3 regions of the Metapseudomonas furukawaii genome follow, and region 3 is predicted to be linked to each of the others. Evidence: predicted binding sites of a transcription regulator. Region 3 holds the regulator's gene; each other region holds the start of a gene.
What was found. Region 3 encodes sigma-54, which starts transcription at its own class of promoters, with help from an activator protein. Its sites were predicted from a motif close to ANTGGCATNNANNTTGCTNT; they were not measured.
Positions count from the first base shown of each region.

Region 1: the regulator sigma-54 is predicted to act here: its motif matches at 1,251-1,270, upstream of glnA (glutamate--ammonia ligase).
Region 2: the regulator sigma-54 is predicted to act here: its motif matches at 1,747-1,766, upstream of glnK (P-II family nitrogen regulator).

Region 1 is NZ_AP014862.1:5,822,377-5,826,571, forward strand. Features, by position in the region: gene thiI (tRNA uracil 4-sulfurtransferase ThiI) at 1-1,036, opposite strand, end outside; gene glnA (glutamate--ammonia ligase) at 1,370-2,773, shown strand; gene KF707C_RS26925 (DUF4124 domain-containing protein) at 3,084-3,638, shown strand; gene KF707C_RS26930 (DUF4124 domain-containing protein) at 3,642-4,195, shown strand, end outside.
Region 2 is NZ_AP014862.1:5,979,203-5,983,397, reverse strand. Features, by position in the region: gene KF707C_RS27680 (hypothetical protein) at 1-962, opposite strand, end outside; partial or broken gene KF707C_RS27675 (magnesium chelatase domain-containing protein) at 1,023-1,250, opposite strand; gene KF707C_RS27670 (accessory factor UbiK family protein) at 1,289-1,552, opposite strand; gene glnK (P-II family nitrogen regulator) at 1,966-2,304, shown strand; gene KF707C_RS27660 (ammonium transporter) at 2,339-3,658, shown strand; gene KF707C_RS27655 (secondary thiamine-phosphate synthase enzyme YjbQ) at 3,795-4,195, shown strand, end outside.
Region 3 is NZ_AP014862.1:1,038,995-1,043,189, reverse strand. Features, by position in the region: gene lptC (LPS export ABC transporter periplasmic protein LptC) at 1-112, shown strand, start outside; gene lptA (lipopolysaccharide transport periplasmic protein LptA) at 99-635, shown strand; gene lptB (LPS export ABC transporter ATP-binding protein) at 635-1,360, shown strand; gene KF707C_RS04825 (RNA polymerase factor sigma-54) at 1,508-3,004, shown strand; gene hpf (ribosome hibernation-promoting factor, HPF/YfiA family) at 3,089-3,397, shown strand; gene ptsN (PTS IIA-like nitrogen regulatory protein PtsN) at 3,410-3,874, shown strand; gene rapZ (RNase adapter RapZ) at 3,884-4,195, shown strand, end outside.

The DNA of each region.
Region 1 (4,195 bases), 1.4 Mb from region 3:
AGTACTCCGGCATGTGCTTGGCGAACTCGGCGGTGCCGATGCGGGTCGCGGTATCGATGATGTCCTGCTTGTGGCTGGCGATCAGCGGGCGCAGCACCAGCATGTCGGTGGCCGAATCGATCACCGAGAGGTTGGGCAGGGTCTGGCTGGACACCTGGGAGATGGCCTCGCCGGTGACCAGCGCGTCCAGGGTCAGCTTGCGGGCCATGTGGGTGGAGGCACGGAGCATCATGCGCTTGAGCACGACGCCCATCTGGCTGTTGTCCACCTTGCTGAGGATCTCGCCCACCACTTCCTCGAAGGGCACGCTGATGAACAGCACGCGCTGGGAACGACCGAACTTCTCCCAGAGGTAATGGGCGACTTCCATCACGCCCAGTTCGTGTGCACGGCCACCCAGGTTGAAGAAGCAGAAATGGGTCATCAGGCCGCGACGCATCATCTGGTAGGCGGCGACGGTGGAGTCGAAGCCACCGGACATCAGCACCAGGGTCTGCTCCAGGGAGCCCAGCGGATAACCGCCCATGCCGTCGTGCTGGCGGTGGATGACGAACAGGCGCTGGTCGCGCACCTCCATCCGCACTTCCACTTCCGGATTCTTCAGGGAGATGCCGGCGGCGTTGCACTCCTGGCGCAGGCGGCTGCCGACATGACGTTCCAGCTCCATGGAGGTGAATTCATGCTTGCCGGCACGCTTGCAACGCACGGCGAAGATCTTGCCGGGAATGCGGTCGGCGTAATGCAGCTTGCACTTCTCCAGCACATCGTCGAAGTCCCCCAAGGGGTACTCGTGCACCTCGAGGAAGTGCGCGATGCCCGGCGTGCAGACCAGGCGCTCGATCATTTCCCGCAACAGCCTGGGGTCGGCCTGGCGGGTCTCGACCTCCAGGTTGTCCCAGACGCCGGTCACCTCGAGTTCCGGATCAAGATCCTTGAGGACCGAACGGATGTTCTTCGAGAGCTGGCGGATGAAGTGCTTGCGCACCGGCCGGCTCTTGATGGTGATTTCCGGGAAGACTTTGACGATGAGTTTCATGAAAACAGCGCTTGCGGGAGCGGCCGAAAAAGAGGGGCGCGGATTATAGCGGAAATTGTTCAAGCTTTGACCAAAATCATTCAATGAATCGCGCAACGCACCAAATTGGTTCACCTGCGCCACGACAGGCACGAAAAGGGTGCGCAAATCTGCGCCCAATCGGAGCAGAGGCCCCGCCAGGCTTGAGTTTTGGGGCTCCTGCCCATTCCGGGGCACTGGCACGCAATTTGCTCCCTTGTGAGGCAGGTCGCCCTGGCGGACTATCCCGCTCCGGCTTCACCCCGAACTTTTTTGGGAGGCAAGGTTCCTGCCCCCATCCACCTGGAGGACAACATGTCGAAGTCGCTTCAACTGATCAAAGAACACAACGTGAAGTGGATTGACCTGCGCTTCACCGACACCAAGGGCAAGCAGCAGCACGTGACCATGCCGGCCCGTGACGCCGATGACGATTTCTTCGAGCACGGCAAGATGTTCGACGGCTCCTCCATCGCCGGCTGGAAAGGTATCGAAGCCTCCGACATGATCCTGCTGCCGGACGACAGCACCGCCGTCCTGGACCCCTTCACCGAAGAGCCGACCCTGATCCTGGTCTGCGACATCATCGAGCCGAGCACCATGCAAGGCTACGACCGCGACCCGCGCGCCATCGCCCGCCGCGCCGAGGAATACCTGAAGTCCACCGGTATCGGTGACACCGTGTTCGTCGGTCCGGAGCCGGAGTTCTTCATCTTCGACGAAGTGAAGTTCAAGTCCGACATCTCCGGCTCCATGTTCAAGATCTTCTCCGAACAGGCTTCCTGGAACACCGACGCCGACATCGAAGGCGGCAACAAGGGCCACCGTCCGGGCGTGAAGGGCGGCTACTTCCCGGTACCGCCGGTCGACCACGACCACGAAATCCGTACCGCCATGTGCAACGCCCTGGAAGAAATGGGCCTGGTGGTCGAAGTTCACCACCACGAAGTGGCGACTGCCGGCCAGAACGAGATCGGCGTGAAGTTCAACACCCTGGTCGCCAAGGCTGACGAAGTTCAGACCCTGAAGTACTGCGTGCACAACGTGGCCGACGCCTACGGCAAGACCGTGACCTTCATGCCGAAGCCCCTGTACGGCGACAACGGCTCGGGCATGCACGTTCACATGTCCATCTCCAAAGATGGCAAGAACACCTTCGCGGGCGAAGGCTATGCCGGCCTGTCCGACACCGCCCTGTACTTCATCGGCGGCATCATCAAGCACGGCAAGGCCCTGAACGGCTTCACCAACCCGTCCACCAACTCCTACAAGCGTCTGGTACCCGGCTTCGAAGCCCCGGTCATGCTGGCCTACTCCGCCCGCAACCGTTCCGCTTCCATCCGTATCCCGTACGTCAACAGCCCGAAAGCCCGCCGCATCGAAGCGCGCTTCCCGGACCCGGCTGCCAACCCCTACCTGTGCTTCGCAGCCCTGCTGATGGCCGGCCTGGACGGCATCCAGAACAAGATCCACCCCGGCGATGCCGCCGACAAGAACCTGTACGACCTGCCGCCGGAAGAGGCGAAAGAGATACCGCAGGTTTGCGGCAGCCTGAAGGAAGCCCTGGAAGAGCTGGACAAGGGCCGCGCCTTCCTGACCAAGGGCGGCGTGTTCTCCGACGACTTCATCGATGCCTACATCGAGCTGAAGAGCGAAGAAGAGATCAAGGTGCGCACCTTCGTGCACCCGCTGGAATACGACCTGTACTACAGCGTCTGATCCAGCCATGACCGCGCGAGCGGCATGATTGAGAGGCCTCCTTCGGGAGGCCTTTTTCATTTGAGTGCCCGGGAAACCGCGACCTGAGGACGGTCTTGGGTCAATCGCTCTGTCTGTGGCGATCCGAACGTTCGGGCCGCGCGGATGAAACCGATAGGACCAGGGAGAGCGGCCTGGTGACACGAACAGGACTCGCCCCGCGGATGCCAGGAGCCTTTGCGGCAGTGCCGCACAACCCCACCGCGCCGCGCTTGCCAGCCGGCCCGGCCGGTGCAAGGCTTAGCGGCACTGCATGAATGGAGATCGCGCCATGCGTCCCCTGCTCGCCGCCCTGCTGCTGGCACTTGCCCTGCCCGCTGTCGCCCAGATCTACAAGTACACCGACGCCAACGGCAACACGGTGTTCACCAGCCAGCCGCCGGACGGCACGCCCAGCGAGGCGGTGGAGCTGCCTCCGACCAATGCGGTGCAAGCCCAGCCGCCCAGCACGCCGGTCGCCGAGCCGCAGCCGGCCGAGCGCCAGGCACCGCCCTACGAAGTGGTGGAGTTGACCGGCATTCCCAGCGATGAGGCCCTGCGCGCCAACAACGGCAGCTTCAGCGTCGGCGTGCGCCTGGTGCCACGCCTGATGCCCGGCCACAGCCTGCGCCTCACCCTGGACGGCCAGCCCTACGGCCAGCCCACCAACGTACCGCACCTGCAACTGGTCAACGTCGAACGCGGCCAGCACAGCCTGGCCGTGGACATCCTGTCCGGCACCAAGGTGGTGCAGAGCAGCGCCGCCGTCTCCTTCACCGTCCAGCGGGTCAATACCAGCAGCCCGGCGCTGCGACCGCCCGCCCCCACTCCCCGCCCCGCCAACTGACCGATGACCCGACTCCTGCTTCTCGCCCTACTGCTCCTCGGCCAGCCCGTGCTGGCCGAGGTCTACACCTACATCGACGAAGACGGTAACCGCGTCTTCACCGACCAGCCCAAGCCCGGCAACGCCGAGCGCCTGGAACTGGCCCCGTCCAACGGCATGAATACGCCCGCGCCGATCCAGACGCCGCCGCTCTACCCCACCCCCATTCCCCGCGAGCAGGGCTACCAGTTGCTGCGCATCCTGGTGCCGGAGCCCGACGCCTCGATCCGCGACCTGGAGGGCAACCTGATCGTCACCGCCACCAGCGAACCCGGCCTCAGGGCCAACCACAGCTACCGCCTGCTGCTGGACGGCCAGTCCGTCGGCGAACCGGGGCGCAGCCCAGTCTTTCCGCTGACCAATCTGGATCGCGGCACCCATCAGCTAGCCGTGGAGATCGTTGACAGCCAGGGCCGCGTGGTGGAGCGCACGCCCAGCCAGCCGGTGCATATCATCCGCACCTCGCTGCACCAGAAGCGCCTGGCCCGCCCCTGCCAGAAGGACGACTACGGCGTCCG
Region 2 (4,195 bases), 1.2 Mb from region 3:
GGTGGGGTGTCGTTATGCCCTTCGATTGCGCCATTCGGAGATGATCCATCCGTGGGAGACGGATCTGGCTTGGCATCGGTTTCGCGCCCGGTCAGAAGGCGCTGGCATGGTGGTGGGCACTTACATGACAGGATCCGGGTGATCATCTTCCTTGTGCGACCGGGCGTTTCTATCTGCCGGTACAGGAACTCTGTTTCAGCCTCGACATCGATGGGTGGTACGACGCTAACGAATGCGGGGTTTCCGGATGCGTTCCTAACCGTCCAAAGCAGGTGCAGGCTTTTCGCTTGCTTCATGGCATAGGGGCTGAAGGCGAAGCGGCTCAGATAGCGTGCATCGGCGTCTCTGACCCTTTTCCGCAGCATCATGGAGCCGGTGCCATCTTCGTCCAGCTTCTCGTTGTAAAAGAGATTGCTATGGGGATCGAGGATGCTCCCGTCGAACAGGGCTCGGGTGAAGCTATCGGACGTTGCGTAGAAGAACCGCAGGACCTCTGCAGCAGGGATGATGAGGCTGTAGGGGTCACCATCCTGCCCGATACCTAGAAAGTAACCGTTGAAGTCATCATCGGCCGGCGGAGTGCCAGTCTTGCTTGGGGGGATGATGAGTTGGTCATTTTCAGTGGCCAGGCGGCGGAAGATTCTGAGATTGCTTGGTGCGTAGTCGAGGAGTTCGTTTCCCTGTCGGAGCTTTGGCTGAAAGCGTTCTTCCTGAGAGATGTATCCGTCGACGACGACTGCCTCGTGGTAAAGCAGCGGCATTTCACCCACGGGCACCTGGACGATCTTGCTCTGATTTTTTTCTAGATTTCGCAGCTTCACCAGGAAGCGGACATCGGACGAGATATTGCCGGGGGAAGGTGTGTGAGGTGCGGTTGCGCCGAATGCAGCGATCCGCCAAACCCCGCCCAGTGCTAGGGATTCATGTCTTACAGCCCCCAACGCGCCCTCTCTGATTATCAAATAGCACTAGTCTATTTTCACTCGAGATGGACTCATTATCAAATAGCGTTGTTCTTAATACTTGGGCAGGTCGGCGGGGGCGAGGTTGAGGGTGATGCGCCTGGGAGCGAAATCGAAGCCGCTGTTGAGGATGGCGCTGCGGACGCGGTCCTTGCTCTCCTTGACGGCCGTTTCCGGCAGGCCCACCAGGGTCAGGGACGGCAGGCCGTTGGCGATGTGCGCCTCGACGGTGACGGCGGGGGCTTCGACGCCCACCTGCGCGCGGCTGTGGACGATGGCCAGGGACATGGATCACTCCTTGATCGGTCCGCCGGGCCGGAGCGGGATTACTCCGTGGTCGGCGGGTTCACTTTGGCTTCCAGCTCCAGGACCTTGGCTTCCAGGGCCTCCAGGCGGGCGCGGGTGCGGGCGAGTACCACCATCTGGCTGTCGAACTCGTCGCGGCTGACCAGGTCGAGCTTGCTAAAGGCGCTCTGCAGCAGGACCTTGAACTGGGCCTCCACTTCGGCGCGGGGCAGCGGGCTGTCGGCGCTGAACAGGCGTGAAGCGGTGGCGGCTAGGGTGTCGAGCAGGGCTTTGGGCGGCAGCATGGTGGGTATCCGTAGGTGAATGGAGGCGAGTCTACCACGGGGCCCGGCGCCCGGTTCGGGAACACGGGACTGCACACTTTTTGAGCGGTGCGATGGGGCGCCATGCACTCCTTTGGTGCGATGAGGGCGGTGCCGAGAGGGCGTGTAACCGGCACTGCGCCACTATCTGCTTGAAAAGACGAGCTTTGTTTGGATCTGGCAAGGATTCTGCTACGTCGGGAGTGACGCATGCACCGATGCAGTTCCGGTGCACCAGGCGAGGCGGGGGAGTGTTTCGCCAGAAGCGGTTGGTTGAGGTCGGAATGCCGTGCCAGGGCGGTCCGACGCGTTACAAAAGCCAGACACTGCGCTTAGACTTGCTCCGGGTTCGCGTTTTTCCTGGGGCAAGTCAACCAAACACGGGAGAGAGTTTCATGAAGCTAGTCACCGCCATCATCAAGCCTTTCAAGCTCGACGACGTGCGTGAGTCGTTGTCGGAGATCGGTGTGCAGGGCATCACCGTCACCGAGGTCAAGGGCTTCGGGCGTCAGAAGGGCCATACCGAGCTGTATCGCGGCGCTGAGTACGTCGTCGACTTCCTGCCGAAGGTGAAGATCGACGTGGCCATCGCCGATGACCAACTGGACCGCGTCATCGAGGCGATCACCAAGGCTGCCAACACCGGCAAGATCGGTGACGGCAAGATCTTCGTCGTCAATCTGGAACAGGCCATCCGTATCCGTACCGGCGAAACCGGCACAGACGCGATCTAAGCCTCCGAACCCCAACGCCCCAGGAGAAAACAACATGACTCTGCGTAAAGCCGCAGGGCTAGGAGCCCTTTTGTCCCTCGTTACCCCCGGCCTGGCCATGGCCGCCGACGAGGTGGTGCTGAACAGCGGTGACACCGCGTGGATGCTGACCGCGACCGCGCTGGTTCTTTTCATGACCATCCCCGGCCTGGCCCTGTTCTACGGCGGCATGGTGCGCTCCAAGAACATCCTGTCGGTAATGATGCAGTGCTTCGCCATCACCGGCCTCATCAGCATCCTCTGGGTCGTCTTCGGCTACAGCCTGGCGTTCGACACCACCGGCATGGAAAAGGGTGTCGTCAACCTCAGCTCCTTCGTCGGCGGCTTCGACAAGGCCTTCCTCAGCGGCCTCGGCGTCGACAGCCTGGTGGCGGCCTTCCCCGAGAGCGTGTTCATCACCTTCCAGATGACCTTCGCCATCATCACCCCGGCCCTGATCGTCGGTGCCTTCGCCGAGCGCATGAAATTCTCCGCGATGCTGATCTTCATGGGCGTCTGGTTCACCCTGGTCTACGCCCCGATCGCCCACATGGTGTGGAGCGGTGATGGCGCCCTGATGTGGGACTGGGGCGTGCTGGACTTCGCCGGTGGCACCGTGGTGCACATCAACGCCGGCGTGGCCGGCCTGGTTGCCTGCATCGTGCTGGGCAAGCGCAAGGGCTACCCGACCACCCCGATGGCTCCGCACAACCTCGGCTACACCCTGGTGGGCGCCGCCATGCTGTGGGTCGGCTGGTTCGGCTTCAACGCCGGCTCCGCCGTAGCCGCCAACGGCACCGCCGGCATGGCCATGCTGGTCACCCAGATCGCCACCGCCGCCGCCGCCCTGGGCTGGATGTTCGCCGAGTGGCTGACCCACGGTAAGCCGAGCGCGCTGGGTATCGCCTCCGGCGTGGTGGCTGGCCTGGTCGCCATCACCCCGGCCGCCGGCACCGTCGGCCCCATGGGTGCCCTGATCATCGGCCTGATCGCCGGCGTGATCTGCTACTTCAGCGCCACCAGCCTGAAGCGCAAGCTGGGCTACGACGACTCCCTCGACGCCTTCGGCGTTCACGGCATCGGCGGCATCGTCGGCGCCCTGCTGACCGGTATCTTCGCGGCCCCGGCCCTGGGTGGCTTCGGTGCCGTCGATGACATCGGCGCCCAGTTCTTCATCCAGCTGAAAGGCGTGGTGGTGACCGTGGTCTACACCGGCATCGTGACCTTCGTGATCCTGAAAGTGCTGGACGCGGTCATGGGTCTGCGTGTCAACGAAGAGGAAGAAACCGTCGGCCTCGACCTGGCTCAGCACAACGAGCGCGGCTACAACCTCTGATCCTTCCGGGGCCCCGTCCGGCGACCGCCGGCGGGGGCTTCACCGGGACACCGCGAAGGGCGCCGAAAGGCGCCCTTTGCTTTTTCGACGGCCGCGCTAGAATGCCGGCCGTACGAGCCTGGACAGGTATTTGCGGATGTGGCGGCAGACCCTGATCACCCTGCGTGCGAGGCCCCGCGGCTTCCACCTGGTCACCGAGGAGATCCTCGCGGCCTTGCCGGAACTCGGGCGCTATCGCGTCGGTCTGTTGCACCTCTGGCTGCAGCACACCTCCGCCTCCCTGACGGTCAATGAAAATGCCGATCCCGCCGTTCGGCGTGACTTCGAGCGGTTTTTCAATCGACTGGTGCCTCAGGGCGAAAGCGGCTATGAACATGACTACGAAGGGCCGGACGATTTGCCCGCGCACTTCAAGGGCAGCCTGCTGGGCTGCCAGCTGAGCCTGCCGATTCGTGATGGGCGGCTGGCGATCGGCACCTGGCAAGGTGTCTATCTGGGGGAACACCGCGACCATGGCGGTGCCCGGAAACTGATGGC
Region 3 (4,195 bases):
TAAAATCGACGCGGCCAATGGGGTGACCACGGCACAAGGAATGAAAGCGTACTTGAATGACAGCAGGATGATCCTGCAGTCCAACGTAAGAGGCCAGCATGAGGTTCGTTAATACCCTCCCCCTGTTGCTCAGCCTGGGCACCGCACTCGGAAGTGCCGCCGCCTGGGCATTGCCGTCCGACCGCGAGCAACCGATTCGCGTCCAGGCCGACAGCGCAGAGCTCGACGACAAGCAAGGCGTAGCGGTCTATCGGGGAAATGTGGTGATCACCCAAGGCACGCTGAAGATCACCGGTGACACCGTCACTATCACCCAGGATGCCAACGGCGACATCGAAGTCTTCACCTCCGTGGGCAAGCCCGCCTACTACGAGCAGAAGCCTGCCGTGGACAAGCAGATCGTCAAGGCCTACGGACTCACCATCCAGTACTTCGCCGCCAACGAGCGCATCATCCTGCTCGACCAGGCCAAGGTGGTTCAGGAAGGCAATACCTTCGAAGGCGAGAAGATCGTCTATGACACCCAACGCCAGATCGTAAACGCCGGCCGCGCCACGGGCGGCAACGTCACCACGCCGCGCCCGCGGATCGACATGGTGATCCAGCCGAAGAAGAAAGAGCAGAAAGCACAGTAATGGCGACTCTCAAAGCCCAGCACCTGGCCAAGAGCTACAAGAGCCGTCAGGTGGTCCGCGACGTCAGCCTGTCCATTGACAGCGGTCAGATCGTCGGCCTCCTCGGCCCCAACGGCGCGGGCAAGACCACCTGCTTCTACATGATCGTCGGCCTGGTAAGGGCCGACCAGGGCCGCGTCCTGATCGACTCGCAGGACGTCACCCACCAGCCCATGCACGGCCGCGCCCGAGCGGGCATCGGCTACCTGCCGCAGGAAGCCTCGATCTTCCGCAAGCTCAGCGTGGCGGACAACATCATGGCAATCCTCGAGACCCGCAAGGAACTCGACCGCGCCGGACGCCGCCGGGAACTGGAAAGCCTGCTGCAGGAATTCCATATCAGCCACATCCGCGACAGCCTCGGCATGAGCCTCTCCGGTGGCGAGCGTCGTCGGGTGGAAATCGCCCGCGCACTGGCGACGGCGCCGAAGTTCATCCTCCTCGACGAACCCTTCGCCGGCGTCGACCCGATTTCCGTAGGCGACATCAAGCAGATCATCCATCACCTCAAGGCCAAGGGCATCGGCGTCCTCATCACCGACCACAACGTGCGCGAGACCCTGGACATCTGCGAGACCGCCTACATTGTCAGTGACGGCCAACTGATCGCCGAAGGCGATGCGGAGGCCATCCTGGCCAACCAACTGGTGAAGGAAGTCTACCTGGGCCACGAGTTCAGGCTGTAGTTTCCCGCTCGCTCACCTACAAGATGGCTTGCGGGAACTAGGAATTTCCTTCAAGGTCAGGCATATAATTTGCTTCCTGGCGGCGCTTCGGCGCCCTGTAGTGGATGGCGCGAATGCGCCGGCGAATAAGGTCCCAAGCCCTCTGCCATGAAACCATCGCTAGTCCTCAAGATGGGCCAGCAGCTGACGATGACACCGCAGCTGCAACAGGCCATCCGCCTTCTCCAACTCTCCACCCTGGACCTCCAGCAGGAAATCCAGGAGGCGCTGGAATCCAATCCCATGCTCGAACGGCAGGAGGATGGCGAGGATTTCGACACCTCCGATCCCATGGCCGAAGGGGATCAGTCGCCGAACACCGGCAGCCAGGACACGAGCTTCCAGGAGTCCAGCGCCGAGGGCAGCAACGAGCCCCTGGAAGATGGCGAATGGCACGAACGCATCCCCAGCGAGCTTCCGGTGGACACGGCCTGGGAGGACGTCTACCAGACCAGCGCCAGCAGCCTGCCCAGCAACGATGATGACGAGTGGGACTTCACCTCCCGCACCTCCGTCGGGGAGAGCCTGCAGAGCCACCTCCTGTGGCAACTGAATCTGGCCCCCATGTCCGACACCGACCGCCTGATCGCCGTCACCCTGATCGACTGCATCAACAACGATGGCTACCTCGAGGAGTCCCTGGCCGAGATCGTCGACGCCTTCGACCCCGAACTCGGTGTCGAGCTGGACGAAGTCGAAGTGGTGCTGCATCGCATCCAGCAGTTCGAACCCGCCGGCATCGGCGCCCGCGACCTGCGCGAATGCCTGCTGCTTCAACTGCGCCAGCTGCCCGCCACCACGCCCTGGCTGACCGAAGCGCAGCGACTGGTCGGCGACTTCCTCGACCTCCTCGGTAGCCGCGACTATAGCCAGCTGATGCGGCGCATGAAGGTCAAGGAGGATGAGCTCAAGCAGATCATCGCGCTGATCCAGGCGCTGAATCCCCGCCCCGGTTCCCAGATCGAGGCCAGTGAGCCCGAGTACGTGGTACCCGATGTCATCGTCCGCAAGCACAATGAACGCTGGCTGGTGGAGCTGAACCAGGAGGCGGTACCCCGCCTGCGAGTGAATCCCCATTACGCCGGCTTCGTCCGGCGCGCCGACTCCAGCGCCGACAACACCTTCATGCGAAACCAGCTGCAGGAAGCGCGCTGGTTCATCAAGAGCCTGCAGAGCCGCAACGAGACGCTGATGAAGGTGGCAACCCAGATCGTCGAACACCAGCGCGGTTTCCTGGAGTACGGCGACGAGGCCATGAAGCCCCTTGTCCTGCACGACATCGCCGAAGCCGTGGGCATGCACGAGTCCACCATCTCGCGCGTGACCACCCAGAAATTCATGCACACCCCCCGCGGTATCTACGAGCTGAAGTACTTCTTCTCCAGCCACGTCAGCACCTCGGAAGGCGGCGAATGCTCGTCTACCGCGATCCGCGCCATCATCAAGAAACTGGTTGCAGCGGAAAATCCGAAAAAGCCGTTGAGCGACAGCAAGATCGCTGGTTTACTGGAGGCACAGGGCATTCAAGTGGCCCGTCGCACAGTCGCCAAGTACCGGGAATCCCTCGGAATAGCGCCTTCCAGCGAACGAAAGCGATTGATGTGACGCGGAAATTGACCCACGCCAAAGTGTTCCGGTGGCAGGCCCGTTAGCCTGTCTCTTATACACGGGCAATAAGGAGAAAGCGGTATGCAAGTCAACATCAGTGGACATCAACTGGATGTGACCGACGCCCTGCGCAACTACGTTGTCGAGAAGTTCGACCGTCTGGAGCGCCACTTCGACAGAATCACCAACGTGCAGGTGATCATGCATGTCGAGAAACTCAAACAGAAAATCGAAGCCACTTTGCACATCGCCGGCGGCGAAGTCGTTGCTAACGCGGAACATGAAGACATGTACGCCGCCATCGACCTGCTTACCGACAAGCTGGATCGCCAACTGATCAAGCACAAGGAGAAGCAATTGAACCGCCAGCAGGGTGCCACTGCCCGCTGACCCTCCCTCCCTATGATCCGACTTGAGCAAATCCTGACCCCCGGCCGTTCCCTGGTGAACGTGCCGGGTGGCAGCAAGAAACGCGTACTGGAACAGATCGCCAAGCTGGTCGCTCGCGACCTTCCCGACCTCGATTACCAGGACATATTCGAAAGCCTGGTATCCCGGGAGAAACTCGGTTCCACCGGTTTCGGCAACGGCATCGCCATTCCCCACTGTCGACTCGCCGGTTGCACCGCGCCCATCAGCGCGGTGCTCCGTCTCGACGCACCCGTCGACTTCGACGCCATCGATGGCGCCCCCGTGGACCTGCTGCTCGTGCTGCTGGTCCCGGAAGCCGCCACCGACGAGCACCTCGAACTGTTGCGCCAGATCGCCAGCATGCTGGACCGTGCCGACGTGCGCGAACGCCTGCGCCAGGCGCCCGACAGCACCAGCCTGTACCAGGTGGTGGTGGACGTTCAGAGCGGACGCTAGGACCTGCCCATGCGCCTGGTCATCGTCAGCGGCCGCTCCGGTTCGGGCAAGAGTACCGCCCTCGATGTACTCGAGGACCACGGCTTCTACTGCATCGACAACCTGCCCGCCGGCCTGCTTCCAGAGCTGGCGGAACGGACCCTGCTGCACACCGAACTGCTGGAGCCGAAGGTCGCCGTATCCATCGATGCGCGCAACCTGCCCAGCCAGTTGCAACGTTTTCCCGAATTGCTGGAAGAAGCGCGGACACGTCACATCAAGTGCGACGTCCTCTACCTGGACGCCGAACAGGACACCCTGCTCAAGCGCTTCTCGGAGACG